2 regions of the Paenibacillus sp. GL_099_B genome follow, and region 1 is predicted to be linked to the other one. Evidence: riboswitches for the same ligand, from Rfam matches in the RefSeq annotation. Region 1 holds a riboswitch; the other holds the start of a gene.
What was found. A riboswitch is a leader RNA that binds a small molecule or an ion and turns the genes downstream of it on or off. The one in region 1 is predicted to bind thiamine pyrophosphate.
Positions count from the first base shown of each region.

Region 2: it holds a riboswitch for thiamine pyrophosphate, as region 1 does, so the genes downstream of both, AC3ITG_RS02220 (ABC transporter substrate-binding protein) here and thiC (phosphomethylpyrimidine synthase ThiC) in region 1, are expected to answer to the same signal.

Region 1 covers NZ_CM174430.1:716,970-724,717, forward strand. Annotated here, with positions in the region: gene AC3ITG_RS03420 (Fe-Mn family superoxide dismutase) at 1-97, opposite strand, end outside; gene AC3ITG_RS03425 (alpha/beta hydrolase) at 295-1,323, opposite strand; gene AC3ITG_RS03430 (IclR family transcriptional regulator) at 1,682-2,425, shown strand; TPP riboswitch at 2,545-2,658, shown strand; gene thiC (phosphomethylpyrimidine synthase ThiC) at 3,022-4,806, shown strand; gene AC3ITG_RS03440 (hypothetical protein) at 5,027-5,161, shown strand; gene AC3ITG_RS03445 (hypothetical protein) at 5,325-6,017, opposite strand; gene AC3ITG_RS03450 (hypothetical protein) at 6,220-6,387, opposite strand; gene AC3ITG_RS03455 (zinc ribbon domain-containing protein) at 6,921-7,748, opposite strand, start outside.
Region 2 covers NZ_CM174430.1:454,096-461,843, forward strand. Annotated here, with positions in the region: gene AC3ITG_RS02205 (ABC transporter ATP-binding protein) at 1-177, opposite strand, end outside; gene AC3ITG_RS02210 (ABC transporter permease) at 215-979, opposite strand; gene AC3ITG_RS02215 (thiamine-binding protein) at 979-1,269, opposite strand; gene AC3ITG_RS02220 (ABC transporter substrate-binding protein) at 1,489-2,529, opposite strand; TPP riboswitch at 2,751-2,863, opposite strand; gene AC3ITG_RS02225 (NAD-dependent epimerase/dehydratase family protein) at 3,009-3,764, opposite strand; gene AC3ITG_RS02230 (VOC family protein) at 3,781-4,167, opposite strand; gene AC3ITG_RS02235 (DUF2798 domain-containing protein) at 4,355-4,843, shown strand; gene AC3ITG_RS02240 (MFS transporter) at 5,025-6,260, opposite strand; gene serS (serine--tRNA ligase) at 6,642-7,748, shown strand, end outside.

The sequences.
Region 1 (7,748 bases):
GGATGACAAGGGTGTGTTCCTTCTCTTGCTCTTTCCAGAAACGGACTTCTTCGAGTACCCGCAGAGGTAGCAGATGCCCATATCCATACCAATTCATAAGCGGTAAACCTCCGTTCAGATGAATTCAAATTCAGATCCAGCAGCAGAAAAAAAATTGGATCACCAGGTTCGCTCAATTTGTAATATACAAGCTAGAGCTGTCTTTAATTACGTCCCAAAAGTATATTCTCCAGGCATGTTGTCCTATGTGTACACAAAAAAAGAGCCCCATAGGGCTCTTGAATTATCGGATTTTCACGATTCTCCGGTATTGGTATTTTCCACATCATCGCTGCTCGTCTTAGTCACATGACTCAGGAACGTGGAGACACGGCGCAGATATTCCTTCGGATGCTCTCGGAAGATCAGCTCATGATGCGCACCGTCCACAATCCATTCATCGGAATTCGGATTGGTCTGGTTGGTTGCGAGCAGCTCCGCAATCGGGTAAGGAGCTTTCTCATCCTCGGTACCATGGATGAAGAAAATTGGGAAAGGATAATCTTCTTTTTTCACTTCTTGGTATGGAATCTGCTGCAATCCGGTACCATTCAGAATCGGGAACAGCAGGTTCATAATCTCCAGCGTAGGCTGACGCGGAAGATCAATCTGATTATGGATATTGTGATACAGCGTATCCGGCTCAAGCAGGAACGTGCTGTCCAGAATCATAGCATCCACATCTTTGGTAATAAGCCCAGTCTGCAGGGCTGTACCTGCACCCATGGAGAAGCCCCATACGACAAGCTCCTGAGCTCCGCGCTGCTTCGCAAACTGGATAGCACCAAGCAGCTGCTGGGACTCGGCTTTGCCACCTGTGGCGACAGCTTTGTTCACCTGTGAAGCGAAACCGTAATCGAACATCACCACATTGAAGCCGAGTTGGTGAGCATAATGGGCCAGGTCATACATCGGTACCCAGGTCTCTTCACGATTCGCACCATATCCATGGCTGAATATGATGGTTTTATTTGCATTATCGTCAGCTGGAATATACCAACCCTGCATCGTTCGACTGCCGTCTGCTGCCGGGAACGTGATGTCTTGATACTTCATGTTCTTCGCCTGCATGGGATTGGAGAATACAGGCGCTACAGTTGGATTGGATAATACCCAAGCAATATAACCGTGTAGTGCAATGAAACAAAAGAGCAGAAAAAATATAACGGAGAGCAACAACGCCACGACAATATGTTTGAACCGGATCAGCCTCGGTGATAACGAAGAAGGCAGATCTGACACTTTCGTTTGCAGCGGGGCTTCGCTCTGGGATGTCGGATACATGATTGCCCCTCCTTTAAAAATCAAATGAAGATAACAACGAGACGAACAGAGCGGATAAATGATTTTTCTGACTACTTATGAAGCGAAATCTTAATTTAATATATCTTTATCGTATGTTCCAATATAGTCAAAGTCAATTGATTGAGGCCATTTGTTACGCAATTGTTATATAGTTTTGAAGATATATGGGTAACATTTCCTTAGGGTGCAAAATGCAGGGGATTCTAATTTATAAAAAGAAAATATTTACAAATATCCCTATTCCAAATGGCGCTTTTTGGTTTACAGATGAGACCGTTTCTCATATAATTTATGTAACCAAGTTTCATGTGATGAAACATGAGGAGGGCAACTTGCCATGGAAGACCGAAAGTTAACCGTCCGGGCTGTAGAACGGGCGCTGGATATATTATTGTGTTTTACAACCCGCAGTGATCTGGGACTCACGGAAATTGCCAGCCAGATCGGTCTGCACAAAAGTACAGTCCATCGTCTGATGGCTACTTTGGAGGACAAGGGGTTCGTGATCCGGGATGCAGCCACCGAGAAGTACCGGCTTGGCATACGCATCTGGGAACTGTCTGCCCATATGTCTCGCAGCGATGATCCGGCCATTTTGCTCCTTCCTGCGATGGAGCGGCTGAGAGATCGACTGGGCGAAACCGTGAGTTTATATCTGCGTGACGGCAGTGAGCGGATTCGAATTCAAGCTGTGCAGAGTGATCAGGCGATTCGTCGTGTAGCTCCGGTGGGCGTCAGACTTCCGCTATCCGTGGGAGCGTCTAGCAAAGTGCTGATGGCTTTTGCCACCGAAGAGGACCGCGAAGATCTGATGAATGGACCGGAATGGCCGGTATTTATCGATCCCAAAGTATATTTGGCACAGATGAAAGACATTCTGGAATATGGCTACGCAACAAGTTATGAGGAACGTGAACCAGGAGCCGCCGCAGTATCTGTTCCCATCATGGATCGGAAAGGCAACATCGCAGCTGCCCTGTCGGTATCCGGGCCTGTTAGTCGCCTATCGCAGGAGACGTTGCATGAATACGCACCTGTGCTGAAGGAAGCTGCTACGCAGATGGGACTTATGTTATCCTGATCTTATTTTCTGGAATTTAAAGGTTGTTTTTATGATTCGGTTGCGCTACTCTGTAATGGACGGCCCAATGGGGTCAGCTTAATTGAATATGAATCTGCGGCCTAGATGCTGCAACTTGTTAACGTTACTGGGGGAGTCCGAATTGTCCGGACTGAGACGGAATCGCATGAGATTCTGGACCCTTTGCACCTGATCTGGATCATACCAGCGTAGGGAAGTAATCGGCGATACGACCACGAACACCATATGATGTGACTTATGGATGGACTCCGTTATGGAGCCTGAATAAGGTTCGTTATTGGTGATGGACATAAGCCGGTTCCCTTGGGAACCGGCTTTTTTTATACAGTAAACAGGCGAAAGCCGGTGTCGGAGCTGCTTTTGGATAAAGAGCTGGGAGCTATTGGCGAGCATTGGGGTGGATATCTTTTGCCTCGAATGTCTGTATTACTTGAAGTGTATGTCCCTGTTTTCTGTCGTAGGGTCGCTCTTTCTTTTTCTATGTTGTGTATGATTTGGACTCGTGCGCAAGCATTTCAATCCAGGCAATCACCAATGAGGAGGAGACAAGAGCGATGAGCACAGGAAACCGAACGATGGGACAGGACAAGCAGGATCAGCAGTTGGCAGAGGAAAAAGGTACGACAGGACGGGTTCAGCCCTTCCCGGGCAGCCGCAAAGTATACATTCATGGCTCACGACCGGATATTGCTGTACCGGAGCGTGAAATTGCCCTTCATGACACCAATACTCCTCAAGGAGTGGAGCATAACGAACCGCTGCGTGTCTACGATACGAGCGGGCCCATGACTGATCCCGGATTTCATGCCGATATCCGGGCAGGTCTGCCAGCGCTGCGTACCCGCTGGATTACGGAGCGTGAAGATGTTGAAGCCTACCAGGGTCGAACGGTAAAACCAGAGGATAACGGATTAAAACCTGGAGGAAAGCGAGCTGGAGCCGAGGAGTATCCGGGCTTGCGCGGTAAACCATTACGAGGACAGGCAGGGCGCAGCGTGACCCAGATGCATTATGCACGGCAGGGGATGATCACGCCGGAGATGGAGTTCGCCGCCATTCGTGAGGGTGTGGAACCGGAGTTTGTGCGGCAGGAGCTGGCGAGTGGCAGGGCCATCCTGCCGTCAAACATCAATCACCCGGAGAGTGAGCCGATGCTGATCGGACGTCATTTTCATGTGAAGATCAATGCTAACATCGGAAACTCGGCGGTATCTTCCTCCATCGAGGAAGAGGTGGAGAAGATGACTTGGGCGGTACGCTGGGGATCGGATACGGTGATGGATCTTTCTACAGGCAAGGACATTCATACGACCCGCGAATGGATCATCCGCAATTCACCTGTACCGATTGGAACAGTACCGCTCTATCAGGCGCTGGAGAAGGTCAATGGGGAAGCCGAAGCACTGACCTGGGAGTTGTATCGTGACACGCTCATAGAGCAGGCAGAGCAGGGTGTGGACTACTTTACGATCCATGCAGGCGTGCTGCTGCGTTATATTCCGCTGACAGCCAAACGTATGACGGGCATTGTGTCACGGGGCGGGTCCATCATGGCAGCATGGTGCCTTGCGCATCATCATGAGAATTTTTTGTATACCCATTTTGAAGAAATCTGCGAGATTATGAAAAGGTATGACGTGGCATTTTCTCTCGGAGATGGACTGCGCCCAGGAAGCATCTACGATGCCAATGATGAAGCCCAGATGGCGGAACTGGCTACACTTGGTGAACTAACACAAATCGCCTGGAAGCATGATGTGCAGGTGATGATTGAAGGTCCGGGGCATGTGCCGATGCACAAGATCAAGGAGAATGTTGATCTTCAAATGGAGATTTGCAAGGAGGCGCCTTTCTATACGCTGGGACCGCTGACGACCGATATTGCACCAGGATATGACCATATTACCTCGGCAATTGGAGCAGCCATGATCGGCTGGTTCGGTACGTCGATGCTCTGTTATGTTACGCCAAAAGAACATCTGGGCCTGCCCAATAAGGATGATGTGCGGGAAGGGGTTATCGCCTACAAGATCGCTGCTCATGCTGCTGACCTGGCGAAAGGTCACCCGAGTGCCCAGCGTCGGGACGATGCATTGTCTAAAGCACGGTTTGAGTTCCGCTGGAGGGATCAGTTCAACCTATCGCTGGACCCGGAACGTGCGCTATCCTACCACGATGAGACGTTGCCAGCCGAAGGGGCCAAGGAAGCCCATTTCTGCTCCATGTGCGGACCGAAATTTTGCAGCATGCGCATTACGCAGGATATTCGTGCTTTTGCCGCAGACAAAGGTTTGTCCGAGAATGAGGCTGTGGCCGCGGGCATGCAGGAAAAGGCTGAGGAATACCGGACACGCTCTTAGGCGCCGTTACAGCGCAATCTGGGCAGCCTGACATGGTGAAAAGCCGTTCCTCTCCGTGATTGCGGAGAAGAGCCGTCTCTTACTTGGTATGTGGTGCGCACTCTTAACTTCGAAGGACAAGGATAACGACACAACATATTTTATCAGTTATAGGTTGATTGTCTGCCAGATGTTTAATAAAATGAATATAAGTGAAAAACAAATAAGAGTAGCCAGGCCAATGGCTACTCTTGCACAGCATTTGCGGTGGGTATTCCTCCAAGTGCAGCATAGTTCAGACGAAGTGACCCGTCAGGCCGTCAACCTGTGGCGGGTCACTTCTTTTTACGGTCGATGTATGTCAGGAGCGCAATAATTAACATTGCGAACACGATTACGTCGTTGAAAGAGAAGTTCATAGGATCACCTCCCACCGGAGGCAACCTATTTCCCACCACAAATTGGCTGTACAAAATAATTATACCATTCGAAAGTCTCTCATTCGAGAGTCTTTTTATTTTGCTTCATGAGTTCAACACTCAACGCAGCTTCAAGCTCAACTTCTTCTCCAAATAAGCTGCAAGCGATGCCAGCGGGCTATAGATCGCCATGCCTGTATCTGATGTGACCCGTACTGCTGCGGGAGCCATCGACAGTTGAGCAGCGACTACCGTGTTATCTGGATACTGCTCAGCAAGTTGCTGTAGTCCGGTGCTCACCGATGCAAGATAGCCTTCCTTATCGCCTCGCATAATTAACTCGAATGTGCCCGGGATCAGTATTGCTTCAGTCTTTATGGTCACGGCCTCGTGTCGCTGCTCATCCTCATCATCTTGCTGCAAAGCCAGATTCACCCGCGCCATCGTTCCCTCAATCGTTGCTGGGTTGGTAAACGCTAGAATGTACTCGCCAGGATTCTGCTGCATTTCCTGAAGTAATGGATCATCAATTCCAATCACGGGGATGGGAACATGCTGTGCCTCCTTCTCAAGTACGGCCGCAAACAGAGTACAGGTGACGAGGATGGCATCTGCATGACAATGTGCGATCCATTGCAGCGTTTGTGATACTTTCTCATGCGTAACTGCCTCGGTGAAATCAGCATCATGTTTGAGGCGATCCAGCCCCGGATCGACATAATGTACAAGTTCAACCTCATAAGGAGCGAGAGCTTCTTCAATCAGTGAAATATTGGAATAGTGAGCGTGAAAACAGCCAATGGTCATCATCATACTTGCCCCCTGAAATGGATTATGTCTCATATAAGTTCCGCAGATATTTAACCCATTATAGGGATGTGACAATAGACTGTACATATTTAAAATATTGAGATAACAACATTTATCGTGAAAACGCGAATAACCGTTCATCTACAACTTCGCAGAGGAACGGCGCAAACCACGTAAGCGATTCTCAATTCGCTCGTCTTTTCATTTATCGCATAGAAGGGGTAGCATTCTTTTTAGCCATTTTTTGTTGCAAAATTTCATGAAAGGATAGACCTTGAGTGTTCTCATTCTCCTTTTTGGGAGCAGTGGTCGCCGTGTTGCGCGGATATTGATGGTGGTACGGGATCATTTGCTGAATAGGCATGCGGATCATCTTGGTTCCTCCTTTAATGCATTTTCGAATATGCATATGTGATTATTATTAGGTTATGTATTCCGACGGGTTATCGTCTCTGTTACGCAAGTAGGTATATGTGACTTGTTAGACGAAACAGGCAACTTTAAGGTGTAATTCCAATTGGATTGTAGTGATTTTACCCCGTATTCAGGAGATGTAAACGTTTTTAAGTAAATTCAGGAGAAAAGGACCGCATATGTGAGGTTTCGTATGGGAGGATAGAAGCGGTTGTTAAGTGAATAGACCCAGTTTTCGGAATGCCAATTGTGTCGAAATTAAGACATATTGTCTGGTTGTATAGGTACGGCGAAAGCTAGCTAACTTGGTACAATGGTCGGTTGTCGGGTGCATATTAGGGCAATTTTGAACGGACAGACAAAGGGGAAACGCCAAAAAAGCCGTCAGGAAAACCTGACAGCCTAACAGCATTTTGCATAAATCCGGGAGCGGTATTCCATTGCTGAGATATAGATCGAAATGGTCCAATTGGAATTAAGAAATGACCATAATCACTTTTTTTCTTGTTTTTCTTGGCGAACAGCGATATACAAGTCCACTTGTACGTTCTCAGGATCGAGGCTTCGTTCATCATACAACTCGAAATCTCCAGTAAACGTGCGCTCCCCCCGATTGTTCCAAGCCCACACCGCACCCCAGGCCTCACCTACGACCTCGCCCATCGGGCCCTTTCTGGAGGTGAATACCGCATATGTTGCAGGCGGCAGGTCAACGGAACTCACTCCCTCAGGCAACGCTTCATCCGGACCCACCTCATGACCCACCAATATGGTGTATTCTCCATTTATGCCATCTGTATAATCAGCGTAACAGCCATAGCGGTTCGCTTCAGGGGCAGGCTGATAATCTGAGGCGAAGTAGCTGTGCCAGAGTCCCTGAATACAGCCTTTGCCACTCATCTCAATGGAATTGGTTGTTCTGGCGGACACACCTGCAAGGCGCTTTCCTGGCAGTGTGACGTACCGAATGGGCTCTGTGGAAAGCCGATTGTCGCGAGTTCCTTGATTAAATTCAACGGACTCATCTGATTTTTCTGCTCCAAATGTCACGTTCCGTTCTGAGCCGGAGGTATTCCATCTTTTCAAAAAAGGAAGCTGGTTGCGCAGCATCGCCCTTGCTGATTCCTCGTCCATACCTTCTTGGCTCAGAATGGCGGTGCACATTTCGATCATGCCCTCCAGCGTAATATCGGGCTGCTCGAACTTGCCTTCTTTATAACAATAGATACAGTATTCGCGGGTTGTAGTACCATCCGTTTCTGTTCCGAATTGAGCAGGGGTAGTAAGTGGCATTCCGCAGCTCTGGCATACTGTGACGTT
Region 2 (7,748 bases), 260 kb from region 1:
GGGCAATGTGCTGCGTCGCTCTCGGAACGAAGCATTCACGTTTAATACTTCCAACGCTGGCGATGAATGATGTGCAGGTAAGGTCGCGGCTCCATACTCAGGACTTCCGCTACTCGTTGGAGTGGTTGCACCTTCATCCGGCGCAGCAGCTACCCGCTCGTTGTGTTCGGGTGTCATCTTGTCATCACTTCCTAACCTTTATATGGTGCATATTTCAAAGTAATCGCTTTTGTGGACGCCAGCGTACGAGCAGCTTCTCCAGTAGCGCAATGAGCAGGAAGAGCAGCAAACTCAGTGCCACAATAATCATGATTGCCACGAAAAGACGATCCGTCCGATAGGCTGATTTTTGCAGCATCATATAATAGCCGATGCCCTTATCTGCACCGATCCATTCGGCGATAATCGCACCCATGACGCTGTACGTAGCGGCAATTTTAATCCCCGAGAACACCGAAGGCAATGCATGAGGAAGTTCGAGCTTCCAGAAAATTTGGCCGCGTTTTGCACCAGCCATGCGCATATAGTTCATCATCGCCGCATCGGTGCGGGTCAATCCGTCCATGGCAGCTACAGCTACCGGGAAGAAGCAGACCAGGATGATGGTAATCAGTTTGGGCAGCAGCCCAAATCCGAACCAGATCAGCAAGAGTGGAGCAAGCGCAATGGTCGGTATATTTTGACTAAGAATAAGTAATGGATAGAGTGCAGATTTCAAAAATGGAATCAAATGCAGCACCATCGCAATCAGTAATCCCACGAGCGTACCTGCTGCAAACCCTATCAATGTCAGCTGGATTGTTGCCCATGCATGCATGCCAAGTCGCTCGGCCTGGGACGCTGCTTCATGGGCGATGTCCGAAGGCGCAGGCAGCATCCATTTCTCAATATGGAACAGGGAGACGGCTCCCTGCCATATCGCTATAAAGAGAATAACCGCCACAAAGGGCGGCCATACGCTTTTCCAATAGGCATGCATTAGCGATATTTCTCCGTTAGGGTGTCCATGCTGAAGCCGCTTGGGCTATGGGCGATCTTGATCTGTGAGATGATGCTCGGACTGCCGGCTTCCACGAGAACTTCGTGCATTTTGCGGACAACCTCCAGCAGTTCCTCCAGTTCTCCCTCCATCGTGGTATCCAGAGGATTAACCTGATATTTCAAGCCGGACTGCTGAATAACTTCAATCGCACGATCAACATAAGGATAGGAATTTTCGCCATTTGGCGTTTTGGGAATGACTTGAATGCTAAGTAGTGTGCTTGCCATGAAAGATCACTTTTCCTTTCGAGTTAAATTGCATGATTTAAACCAGCTTTACACTTTACCACTTCGATTGCAGTACCCTCTTCCGATCACTGTTATCCCCGGATTTCTTTAACGAATTTTAACGGAGGAAATCCGGGGATAAAGGTGAGCGCTTCGCTTCTTCAGATGGGTTCTGCACTCTTCGTTCTGGTGTAAAAAAAAGTTAAACTCAAACAATTTTTATTGGGGTAGAAATTCGTTTGTATATGCTTTGGATACATCTACCTGCTCATCGAGCAGCTTTTTGCTAAACATCCAATCCGTGTAGTTCTGCCATACTTCCTGCTTTTGCTCACCCCAGCGCGGTGCGTCATCCTGATATTTTGGACTCAGCCACTTTTGGCTTGCGAGTACAAGATCCTTATCCAGATCCGGTACGGCCTTGATCAGAATGTTGGCAGCGTCTTCGGGATGTTCAATCGCGTATTGATATCCTTCGGAAGTCGCTTTCAAGAACGCTTTAACCAGCTCGGGATCGTTCTGAATCGTCTTTTCATTGGTAACAAGTACAGGTGTGTAGTAGTCCAATGCTTCGGAATAATCCTTCACATATAGCATGTCGATCGGTTCGCCGCGCAGTTCGGCTTCAATGCCCGTCCATGCGTAGAAAATCCAGGCAAAGTCGATATCGCGTTTCACAGCGGTGAAGAAGTCTGCATCGCCCATGCTAATATTTTTTACTTTGGATACATCGGCGCCTTCGCCTTCCATAATGGACTGCATCACAGCTTCTTCTACCGGGGAGCCCCAGCCACCATAGGTTTTGCCTTCAAAATCTTTGGGAGATTTGATGTTCCGATCCGCCGGAGCGGCAAATCCGGACGTGTTATGCTGAATGACTGCAGCGATGGACACGAGCGGTACGCCCTGTGTGCGGGCCTGGGTTACACTCTCCTGATAACTTACGCCAAAAGGCACTTCGTTCGAAGCTACCATCGTATCCGCGCCTCCGGCACCTGGCTGTACAATCTCGACATTTAAGCCTTCGGCTTTGTAAAAACCTTGATCTACGGCCGCATACAGGCCGGTATGATTCGTATTTGGTGTCCAGTCCAGCACCACTTTAATGTCTTTGAGGGCTGCGTTGTCACCTTCATTGCTGTTTTCGGTGTTGCTGCTGCCATTTTCTCCTGAAGGTGCAGCTTCTTTGCCGCCACATGCGGCCACAGCCACTAGTAGTACGCACAAGAGCATTAGGCCCATCATTTTACGCCATCTCATCTTCATTTCTCTCCTTCATGTTGTCCGGCCAGTGGCGCGGGGTACTCCTTGGCTTCATATCCAAGCTTCTTGCATAAATCAGCAGATTTATACTAGCTATGATCCGGATGACGTCACTTTTTTTAGCTCTCTGGCTATATAAAAGAACATTAAAAAAGCGCCCCGTTAATCCGGGACGCGTGCAGGCGTTAGAGATGTGGCACTCAGCAAAGAGGCTGGGCCAATTCGATATACTCCGATTCCTACGCTGGCATGATCCAGATCAGGTCTAAGGGTCAGTATCTTGGTGGGATACACTCTCAGCCGGCCTATTCCGACTCCCCTGGGAAACTATGAAGTTACGGGCATTACTAGGTGTAATTATAGGCCAGAGGCCCATGCATGTCCAGTCAGGAACTGGATAGGGGGACGTATGAATGAATCAAAGAGGCCATTATACATGTGTATAACGACCTCTCTAGATGTGTGATTTTCAATAATTATCGTGGCGAATCATATAAGGAAATCTGACTGAGTGCAAAAGCATCGGATTTCGGGTCATATCCTACCTGTTTCTGAGTCGCTTCGAGATTCAATCGTTTAAACCGATTATTCGAGATCCCATGCAGTATGGTGAAGGGCTCCAGATCTGTAGCTGTAATTGCTTTGAACATCAAATCACACAAGTCAGCCGGACTAATATACGCGCTCATATCCCTTGCCTCCAGTGCGGGTCCATCTGGTTGAAAATCATCATATGCACCTATACGTACTGCTACACTTTGTAAACCTTCGGTATACGCAAAATAGGAAGCGAGCGATTCACCAAAACATTTGCTAACTCCGTACAAATTCCGTGGGCGTGTCGGCATGTCCGGATAGACTTGAGCATCAATGGGATACCCCTCGATCGTCTGTGCACTGCTTGCCAGAATGACTCTTCGTACACCTTGGTCCTTTGCTGCACGGAATACATTAAATGTACCCTTAATATTGATGTCCAACAACGATTCATAGAATCCGGCATGCGGGGAAGGATCTCCCGCCAGATGTACAACCACATCCATGCCTTCGCAAGCGTGCTGACAGGCTTCAGGATCTGTCACATCCAGTGTCATAATCTCATGGCTTGTCCCTTGATACGTATGCAGTCTGTCGATATTCAAATCCGTAAGTCGCAGGTGAAATGCTTCTGACAAGTGTTGGGACAAGTCACGTCCAATTTTTCCGGCTGCGCCGGTAATTAAAATGTTCATAAATCAGCTCCAATTCTTAGCGCTGGAAGAACTCAATCCATTCCTTTTCAGGTCCATAGATGAAGAAATAACGGTAACCGTTAGGCAGTGTAATCATCTCTCCATCAATAAACTCGGCCTCAGTTGCCTTAATGCGGTTGTACTCAGACTCAAGGTCATCGACATGGATGGCAAAATGGTGCACCGTACCTTCGGAAGGCAGCTTGTCGCTGTATCCCTGAATCAACTCAATCTCGGTCTCATCGCTTCCGTTGAAGCCAAGAAAGGCGAGCTGAATGACACCGTTGGTATGGGTTACCCGGTCTTTCAATTCAAGACCAACAATCTCCGTATAGAAACGCAGCGTGGTCTCCAGATCACGAACGGCAATGCCGACGTGGTCAATGCGCTTTTGAAAACTCATAATCAAAATCCTCCTTAATATGTAGCGAATATTTTCTACCATTTTAAGGGATATGATAGGGCTGTACCACGAGGTTGTCAAATAAGATTTTAATTTGGAAAAATTATAATTGTTCACAGAATGTTCACTTATGAGGAGGGGTTCATTATCTCTATAATTACGAAGGTAAACAGAGAGGATGAGAGATTTGCCAACAACGAAGAAAGAACAGATTATTTTTGGAATGATGATGTGCACAGGGATGGTCGTCGTCATGATGACTTTCAATTTATGGCACAATGGGTTATTGAGCAAGATGTCCGCGCTAGATATACTGCTTCAATTCATATTGTGTTTTATCATTGCGTTCCTGGTGGAGTCCTTCATTGTTGGACCTGTAGCGAGAAAAATTGCATTTTCCTTACCTTTTGACAAATCCAATAAAATTTTGGGCGTGCTCGCTATGTCATTTTTCATGGTCATTGGGATGGTTCTGATTATGTCCTTGTACGGAATGATTTCCGCTTATCTTGCGAATCAGTTGAATGGAGCATCCATACTTAGTACGTATCTTCATACGATTGCTCGTAATTTCAGCCTGGCGCTTCCTTACCAAATTATTATTCTGGGACCACTCGTTCGATATGTATTCGGTAAATTCATTAAGGATAAAGGGAATGTAGTCCCTTCAACCTAAATAACGTTAGTACCGATTTAGAGCAGCTGAAAGTATTTCCTGGGCAATCGTCCACTGCTCTAAGATAAAGAAGTAATTGTTCATTTTTAAATCAAAAAGGCCTCGTAGCATTCACGCTACGAAGCCTAACTTTTTACCGCTATGATTAATTGAATTTAATTTATCTTTTGTTCGGTAGATGTTACGATGCTGAACTCACAGTATGTCTGCGCTGCCATTGATAGGCGATCATGCTGATAATGAGCAGACCGACTGCAAAAATGGCAAGCATCCAGGCCGACTGGTTCACTTCCAGATGGTCCAAACTCCAGCCTGTAACCAAAGGCAGAATGGCACCGCCAACACCACCTGATGCAATCAGGATGCTGGGCGTTGATTCTTCTGTTCCAGGCAGCATTTTGCTGGCGAAGACGAGGGCAATGGAGAACACGCCCGATAGTGCAAGCCCGAGTAACAGAATGATCAGAAATGCCGACCAGATCTGGTTGGTAAAAGGAAAGATCATCAGCAGTACAACTGCTGCAAGGCAACTGTACAGAACGTAGACGCGATATTGGAATTTCTCCGCAATATATCCGGCAAAAAGTCGTCCAACAGACATGGCGATCCAGAAGCAGGTGACACTAAGTGCAGCACCTGCTTCCTTCATGTTCATTTTCTCAATCAGAATGGCTGGCATGAAGTTGGCAAGGCTCATTTCAGTGCCGACATAGAGAAAGAAAAATAAAACAAATAAAGACAGAAGAGCCAAATTACGGACGTGATAAGTTGAACGAGTTGGTTTAATGTCTTCAGGATTCGTTCCATTTGGTGATTCAGCAGCGTGAGTGTGTACAGGAGTCTGGTCTGAGCTGCGTCGACTCAGCTCGTTGTCCAGCTCACCGAATGAACTTTTGGCCCAGAAGATAAAAGTCATCGCTGCACAGACGGCAACCACGAGGAACGACATGCGCCAGTACCCGGCAGAAATCAGACCGCTGGCAATGAGCGGCATGACCATGGCGCCGATACCAAATAACACTTCAAGTCGGCTCATGGCAACCGCCGTATTATCTTTAATTGCAGCAATGATGATTGTACCGATGACAGCTTCGATCATGCCGAATCCGAATCCAGCTGCAGGTGCAATGACGAACATCCAGCCCCAAGGAGGCAGCAGCATATAGGATAACTCTGCAATGCAGAGCAGAGCTGCGGCAATTAATAGGCCCCCTCGCTTACCAAAGCGTTTATTCAACCACGGAGATAACAGTACACCACCCAGGAACCCGGCAAATTGGGCAAATATTAGTGTGCCTCCCTGACTATAATCCTTGCCATAATGTTCAAGGGCAACGGGCAGGATGGAGCCGAGAACCACGTGGGCAAGTCCTATGAGGAAATAGGACAAGCATCCAATCCAAAGCAATTTTTTCATGAAGAAAAACTCCTTCTAGATATTATGTTATGTAGTAAGTCTGCCATTCAGGAGCATTTCCTAAAAACAAACAATCTCTATCATAACAGGACATGTAAGGGTGTGCACGGATAACTTGCAATGGAGACTAAAGTTCGTATATACTGAAAAACAACAATTACAGATCGGACCATGCCGTTGAAGAGCATCCAACTCGGAGGCGTTTTCGCCAGGGGAGCGAACCATTCCCCAAGTTAACCGGAACCGCCCGTTATCGCGGACCAAGAGGCTGAACCAGAATATTCTGGTTTGGCAAGTTGGGTGGCACCGCGAGCAGAGCGCTCCTCGTCCCAAGGGATGAGGGCGCTCTTTGTATTTTTACAGCCAAAGGAGACGGTGACCATGTTGGAAATGAAGTGGATTCGGGAGCATGCAGAAGAGGTGCAAGCTGCAGCAGTCGGCAAGAGAATGGATATCAGTATTCGTGAATTGTTGGAACGGGACGAGGAGCGCAGAGCTCTTTTACTGGAAACGGAAGAAGGGCGTAGAGTACGTAATTCGTTATCTGCGGATATCGGCAGACTGATGCAAGCCGGTGAGCGTGAACAAGCCGAGGGTTTAAGGGAACAGGTGAAACAGCTGAATGGTCAGTTAGAGCAAGTTGAAGCCAAGCTTGCCGTTGTGCAAGAGGAAGTGACAAGGCTGCAATGGTTGGTACCCAATGTTGTATCGCCGGACACGCCAATGGGTGCATCGGATGAGGATAATGTGGAGCTGAGACGTGTGGGTGAGCTGCCGGTATTCGATTATGAGGCCAAGGATCACGTGGATCTTGGTGAACGGCATGATCTAATCGACATTCCACGTGGGGTGAAAATCGGCGGAACACGAAGCTATGTGCTCAAAGGAGCAGGGCTGCTCCTGCACCGGGCTGTACAGCAACTTGCGCTTGATCTGCTGCTGAAGCATGGATTTATGCCAATGGAAGTTCCTCTGATGGTGAGGGAGAATACGCTCTTGAACACGGGGTTCTTCCCCACAGGACGAGATCAGGTCTATGAATTGCAAGGCGAGAACAAGTGGCTGGTGGGAACATCGGAAGTGCCGCTGGTTTCGTATTATGCGGATGAGATTGTGGATGTACAGGAGCCAATCAAGCTAGCTGCCACATCGACATGTTTCCGCAGTGAGGTTGGCTCAGGCGGGCGGGATGTACGCGGATTGTACCGGGTGCATCAATTTGCCAAAGTGGAACAAGTCATTATCTGTGCACCGGATGCCAAAGAATCGGAGCGAATGCTGCAGGAAATTACGGGACACGCCGAAGAATTACTGCAATTGCTGGAACTGCCTTATCGTGTGGTAGCTGTGTGTACAGGGGATATGTCGCAGAAAACGTACAAACAGTACGATATTGAGACTTGGATGCCAAGCCGCAATGCGTACGGGGAGACACATTCGTCGTCGAATCTGCATGACTTCCAAGCTCGGCGTTCGAATATTCGTTGT